One region of the Vibrio spartinae genome, then DNA from elsewhere that is predicted to be linked to it. Evidence: predicted binding sites of a transcription regulator. Region 1 holds the regulator's gene; the other holds the start of a gene.
What was found. Region 1 encodes MetJ, which represses methionine synthesis genes. Its sites were predicted from a motif close to TTAGACNTNTANANGTCTAA; they were not measured.
Positions count from the first base shown of each region.

Region 2: the regulator MetJ is predicted to act here: its motif matches at 1,739-1,758, upstream of metN (methionine ABC transporter ATP-binding protein MetN).

Region 1 covers NZ_AP024907.1:317,044-320,614, reverse strand. The annotation lists gene OCU60_RS01365 (malic enzyme-like NAD(P)-binding protein) at 1-561, shown strand, start outside; gene OCU60_RS01360 (glutathione S-transferase) at 649-1,299, opposite strand; gene metJ (met regulon transcriptional regulator MetJ) at 1,462-1,779, opposite strand; gene OCU60_RS01350 (O-succinylhomoserine (thiol)-lyase) at 1,993-3,159, shown strand; gene OCU60_RS01345 (bifunctional aspartate kinase/homoserine dehydrogenase II) at 3,159-3,571, shown strand, end outside.
Region 2 covers NZ_AP024907.1:1,040,693-1,044,263, forward strand. The annotation lists gene OCU60_RS04855 (methionine ABC transporter permease) at 1-546, opposite strand, end outside; gene metN (methionine ABC transporter ATP-binding protein MetN) at 536-1,570, opposite strand; gene gmhB (D-glycero-beta-D-manno-heptose 1,7-bisphosphate 7-phosphatase) at 1,894-2,442, shown strand; tRNA gene OCU60_RS04870 (tRNA-Tyr) at 2,662-2,746, opposite strand; tRNA gene OCU60_RS04875 (tRNA-Tyr) at 2,800-2,884, opposite strand; gene OCU60_RS04880 (YitT family protein) at 3,074-3,571, opposite strand, start outside.

The DNA.
Region 1 (3,571 bases):
AGTGATCTCAATGAACACAAACAATTATTTGCAAATAATACGGATAAGAGAACCTTGGAAGACGTCATTCAAGATGCCGATCTATTCCTTGGCGTTTCAGGTCCAAACCTCCTGCCGCCGGAAGCATTAGCACTGATGGCTGAAAAGCCGGTCGTGTTCGCTTGCTCAAACCCAGATCCAGAAATCAAACCGGAACTGGCTTACCAAGTCCGCAAGGATTTGATCATGGGAACGGGGCGTTCTGACTACTCAAATCAGGTCAACAATGTTCTCTGCTTCCCGTTCATCTTCCGTGGTGCGCTGGATATCCGAGCCAGCGAAATTAACGATGAAATGAAAATTGCAGCGGTTGAAGCCATTCGCCAGCTTGCCAAAGAAGATGTACCGGCAGAGGTTCTGACTGCGGCCGATATCGATAGCCTCTCATTCGGTCCCGAGTACATTATTCCCAAACCGATGGATCCACGGCTGTTGCCACGAGTCGCCAGAGCTGTTGCGCAAGCCGCTGTTGATTCAGGCGTTGCTCGGATTTCAATGCCTGAAGGCTACATGCAAGATTAATCCAACACACTGGCAGAACATCACGGATACAAAAAGAGGATACACATCGTGTATCCTCTTTTTATTACTTGCATTTAAACATTTGATTCAACTAGGTATTTTTTGCAATGCTTGCTGATAGCTTGCCAGTTGGGCAACCTGTTGATTATAGCGTTGAATATTAGGATAGACAGACAAATCCGCCCGCATATCGGCAAGTTGTAATACCAAATGCATCTGAAAGTCGGCACCACTGAGTTTCTCTCCGGCAAACCATGAACGTTGCGCAAGCGTATCATCGATATAACGCAAGAAAGTAGACACACGAGGCTCAATCACTATCTGATCCATTTTGTTGAGAAAAGAACCAATCAGCGGACGCAGCAAGAATGGGAGTTTTTCTCTCGACTTAATAAAGATCAGCCGCATCACCAGCCACATCATGAAAGAACCTTCAGCGGCATGTAACCAGTAGCGGTAATCCAGTAATGCCTGCCCTGATTCAGGCCGGAAACGATGTTGATGATCATAGGTATCGATCAGATACTCGATAATGGCACCTGACTCGGCAATGGTTTGTTCGCCATCAACAATCATCGGAGATTTACCTAACGGATGAACCGCCTTCAAAGACTCCGGTGCTCCCCAAGTCTTTGGGTCTCGACTATAATGAACAATCTCATATTCGAGTTCGAGCGCTTCCAACAACCAGACCACACGTAATGCCCGAGACTGTTCAAGGTAGTGAACATAGATCATATCAGACGTTCCTTATCTGCAAAGGAAACAACCCCTCTTGTGCATTGTTCCCTTTCTAAAAAGAAATTGATTTCATATTCGCTTGCGGTTAAATCAATTCGTTCAAATCAGCCAGCATGACAAAAAATACTTTATCTGTCTGCGAAGTCAGGCACCTGCGAATTAATCATCATAAGATTCAAATTCAATGCCCATCTCAGTCATGATTGCTTTTGCTTCAGTTGGAATATCATCCGGGCGATCTTTACGCAGATCTTCATCCGTCGGCAAAGGCTGACCCGTATACGCATGCAAAAATGCCTCACATAACAGCTCACTATTTGTGGCATGACGTAAATTATTGATCTGGCGTCTTGTCCGTTCATCAGTCAATACTTTGAGAACTTTCAATGGGATAGAAACCGTAATTTTCTTGACCTGCTCGTTTTTCTTACCATGCTCAGCATAAGGACTTATGTATTCACCATTCCAATCAGCCATTGCTTCCCCTCATTGCCGGAATTCGTCATTATTATCAAAAAAAGTAGGTGTTAATTTTAGCTTTATTTACTGCTACAAGCAAAGACATATAGACGTCTAGAAGTATTGACGTCCCATTAAAAAATCAGTAAAGTGAACCATCATGTCCAATCCGTGTCGATTGAGATTTTCAGTCATGAACGACATCTGTCATCAAGTAGGAAGGAATCACATATGAGCACTCGTAAACAGGCAACCATCGCCGTTCGAACGGGTATTGAGTCAGACACGCAGTACCATGCTGTCGTTCCACCGATTTATCTCTCAACGAATTATGGATTTCCGGCGTTCGGTGAAGTCCCTCAGTACGATTATACCCGTTCCGGTAATCCGAACCGTGGACTGCTGGAACAAGCACTTTACGAACTGGAAGGTGGTCAGGGAGCCGTAATCACCAACTGCGGTACATCAGCGCTTAATCTATGGGTTTCTGCCTTTATCGGCCCCGATGATCTCATCGTCGCACCGAATGATTGTTATGGCGGCACATACCGTTTATTCAATACCCGCGCCAATAAAGGTGACTTCCGGGTGTTATTCGTTGATCAATGCGACGATGCTGCGCTCACTGAAGCCTTAGCCCAGAAACCTAAACTCATTTTGCTGGAAACACCATCCAACCCGCTTGTCCGGGTCGTTGATATCGAAAAAATCTGTCAGCAGGCAAAGCAGGTCGGTGCTTTAGTCGCTGTTGATAATACCTTCCTGACCCCAGTCTACCAACAACCTTTATCGCTGGGCGCTGACTTTGTGATCCATTCGACGACAAAGTATATCAATGGCCACTCTGATGTGATTGGCGGCGTAATTATCAGCAAAACCAAAGCGCACGCTGAACAGCTTTCTTGGTGGGCCAACTGTATCGGAGCCTCCGGTACCCCATTCGATAGTTATATGACACTCAGAGGGCTACGCACCTTGAGCGCAAGAATGCGTTGCCATGAAGAAAGCTCACTGAAAATTCTCGCTTACTTGCAGTCTCAGACGCTGATCGGAACCATTTATCATCCGAGTTTACCGACTCATCCCGGTCATGACATTGCGCAAAAGCAGCAAAGCGGATTTGGTTCGATGCTCAGCTTTGAATTTGTGGGGAGCTATGAAGAGCTGCAACAATTTGTGAGCCGGCTCAATCTGTTTTCATTAGCGGAGTCACTCGGTGGTGTCGAAAGTTTAATTTGTCACCCGGCAACGATGACCCATCGTGCGATGGGTGAGGAAGCACTCCACAAAGCCGGTATTACTCTACAATTATTACGGCTCTCGGTCGGCTTAGAAGATGTCGATGACTTGATTGCCGATCTGGATCAATCCCTAAATTGGGTAAAGGAGAATCGTTGATGACCACCGTACGCCACCTCCATAAATTCGGAGGAAGTAGTCTGGCTGATCCGGCATGTTATCGCCGCGTTGCTCAAATTCTCAAAGAGTATTCGCAAAGTCACGACCTAGTTGTGGTTTCTGCAGCGGGCAAAACAACCAATCAACTCATTGCTTTTATTGAGAATCTAACCGTCAAACCGCAACAGGCCCAAGCAATTTTGGGTCAGATTCAACAGTTTCAACACCAGTTAATTGCAGACTTGCTCGAAGGAGAAGCCGCTCAAGCACTGACGAACCGAGTGAGTGATGAGTGCATGATCCTCGCTGAACTCAGTGCCCCACTAAGTGCCGCCCAACAGGCATTCGTATTAGCTCATGGTGAGATGTGGTCATCCCGTTTAATGGCAGCGTTACTCAACCAGCAAGGATT
Region 2 (3,571 bases), 720 kb from region 1:
ATCACCGAGGCCACCACCACCAACGGTTCCTGCCATTGCTGAGTAACTCACCAGTGTCACCAGCGTAATGGTGACGGCGTTAAGAATCGTTGGCATCGCTTCCGGTAACAGAACTTTGGCGATAATTTGCAGCGGTTTCGCTCCCATGGCTTGGGCTGCTTCAACGAGACCGGCAGGGACTTCCAGCAGGGCACCTTCAATCAGTCGGGCAACAAATGGAATCGCGCCGATGGTCAATGGCACGATTGCTGCTGTTGTGCCGATAAACGTGCCGATCAATAGTTTGGTTAACGGGATAATCGCGACCATCAAGACCAAAAACGGCACCGAGCGGCCAATGTTGACCACTGCGCCTAAAACACGGTTAAAGCGTCGGTTTTCCATTAATCCCCTCGGTTTCGTGATATGCAGGATAACACCGAGTGGAATGCCGACGAGAAAGCCGACCAAACCTGAGATCGCAACCATATAGACCGTTTGCCAAGTTGCATTCAAAATCAGATGACTGTTTTGACTGACCCAGTCAACGATGAGGTTAATTGACATATCCAAGGACCTCTACTTTTACATGCTGTGAACGGAGATATTCGATTGCGGCTTGAGTGAGTGCATCTTCTCCAAAGAGTTCTGCGACCAACATGCCGAATTTAACACCGCCGGCATAATCGAGATCAGAACTGAGAATATTCACATCCACATTAAAATCCCGTGAGATATGTGAAACCAACGGGGCATCAACCGTGGCACCGGTAAACTCCATTCGAACGAGTGGATAGCCACTCGGAATGCGTTCCGGATGAAGACGACTTTCATAATCTTCCGGAATCGATAAATCCAGTGTTGAACGAATAAACTGGTGAGCGAGTTCTGTTTTCGGATGGGCAAAAATATCGCTGATACTGCCTTTTTCAACCAACTCACCGTCGCCGATGATTGCGACTTCGTGACAGATACTTTTAACGACATCCATTTCATGCGTAATCAGCAAAATCGTGATATCTAACTGGCGATTAATCTGTTTGAGCAGTTGTAAAATCGATTGGGTCGTGGCCGGATCCAGTGCACTGGTGGCTTCATCACATAGCAGCACTTTGGGGTCACTCGCCAATGCGCGCGCAATGGCGACGCGCTGTTTTTGCCCGCCACTGAGGTTGGATGGATAGGCTTGTTTCTTGTCGTCAAGGCCGACAAGTGTCAGCAATTTATCCACTTTATTATGGATATATTGCTGATTATGACCCGCAAGTTCTAGCGGCAGGGCAATATTGTCAAATACAGTTCGGGATGATAACAGATTAAAATGCTGGAAGATCATACCGATATTGCGTCTGGCCTGACAGAGCTGAGCTGCGCTCAATTTGGTCAGGTCAACACCGTCAACAATGACTTCACCACTTGTGGGGGATTCCAGCATATTGACACAGCGTATCAGCGTACTTTTCCCTGCACCGGAAGAGCCGATTACCCCAAAAATAGCCCCTTGCCGGATATGGAGATTAATGTCTTTCAGAGCGAGTATTTGATTATCGCCTTGACCGAACATTTTATTGACGTGATTTATTTCAATCATTAGAAACCCTGACTAGGACGTACTTTAGTTTATTAATTGAATTCCGCCTCAGATGACGAATTGCATGCTAAGGCATGGTGTGTTGAGAGATGATATCGTATTCAACCAGAACAACACCTGCGATTTGGTAGTGGATGCTATGGCTTCATGATAATGAAGTCAATCATTTTCGACGTCTAGACGTCTAAAAGGACCATTGTCGTCATTTGTGCGGAAAAAAGCAATCAAAAAACTGAAACGCGATACAAAGGGGATTTGGGTGTATCTCCGGCAGTGAGTTTGAGTATAATAACCCACATTAATTAGTCGGATGGGGTAAAGCTTTGGCTAAACCAGCAGTGTTTCTGGATCGCGATGGTGTGATCAATATTGATAGTGATTATGTTCATGATGAACATGATTTCCACTTCATTGATGGGATTTTTGAGGCAACAAAACGCTTGAAGGATATGGGATATCTTTTAGTGGTCGTCACCAATCAAGCGGGGATCGCGCGAGGTTTGTTTAGCGAAGATCGCTTTTTGAGCCTGACTCAGTGGATGGATTGGAATTTCATTGATCACGCGGTCGAGTTGGATGGGATTTATTATTGTCCTCACCATCCAGAACATGGTCTCGGTAAATATAAGCAGGACTGCGATTGCCGAAAACCCCAGCCCGGTATGTTTATCTCGGCGCGTGATTTTCTCGACATCGATATGGCAAATTCGGTGATGGTTGGTGATAAACCATCAGACTTGATTGCCGCTCAGGCCGCAGGAGTTGGCACTTCAATTTTGGTTCGCACCGGAAAACCAGTGACTGAAGATGGGGAATCACTTGCCGATGTGGTTCTTGATAGCATCAAAGATGTACCAGCCTATCTGGCGTGATGGCTTGTTATCCGGACGCGGGACAGAAAAATTGAGTTGATATCATATTGAATGTCATAAAGCGGGGAGGCGATTGATTCGTTCGTGTCTCTTTGCTGGCATTTATCGCAGTATGAGGTCGGTATTGAATCTGGCATCGCCACAGTCATTCAATCCGATGTGGGTGAATTGCCTGAATAAAGATAGAAAAAAAGCCAGCGATATGCTGGCTTTTCTATATGGTGGAGGGGGACGGATTCGAACCATCGAAGGCGGAGCCGGCAGATTTACAGTCTGCTCCCTTTGGCCACTCGGGAACCCCTCCAGAGTTTTGTTCATGCCTGAATCAGATCAACAATGATTCAAACATTTTGAATATGGTGGAGGGGGACGGATTCGAACCATCGAAGGCGGAGCCGGCAGATTTACAGTCTGCTCCCTTTGGCCACTCGGGAACCCCTCCAGGGTGTGCACTTTGTATTGAAGACATATTCCCGAAACATCTCTTCGGTGCGGGGCGCATCATAGCAAACCTATGCAGTCTGTAAAGACTTTTCTAATAATTTATGACTGAGTGATGTCTTTTTGGACAAATGTGCTATTTCTTATTCAACATCAGGATATATAAGGCAAAATCTACGCACTTTATTGTTTATGATGAACCGTAAGTGACAGAATATCGGGATGGTTTATGATTCATCGCCAGCACAATATTGAGTACAGCCGCGCTGAGTATTGAGACGGCAATTATTGCTGGGGACAGGTAAAATAAGGATGCACAGACAATTGATGCATCAATGCATAGTTGTGTTTTTCCCACAGAAATCCCGAATTTATCCTGAATCAATAAGCAGAAGACATTGAATCCGCCTAAGCTTGAACGATGGCGGAAAAGAATCAACATTCCCAGCCCCATCAAAAGTCCTCCTGTGATAGCACAGTAAATGACATTGACATCTGTTAACCGAATGAAGTGTGAAAATAGGTCGGTAAACAAGGAGACCAGTAGTCCGGAAATCAAACTGTTTAGCGTAAACCTGCGACCAAACCGTTTCCAGGCGAGCAAATAGAAAGGCGCATTGCATAACAGATACAGCACACCAAAAGAGTAGGGCGTTAGCTGGTTGAATAATAATGCTAATCCGGCAGT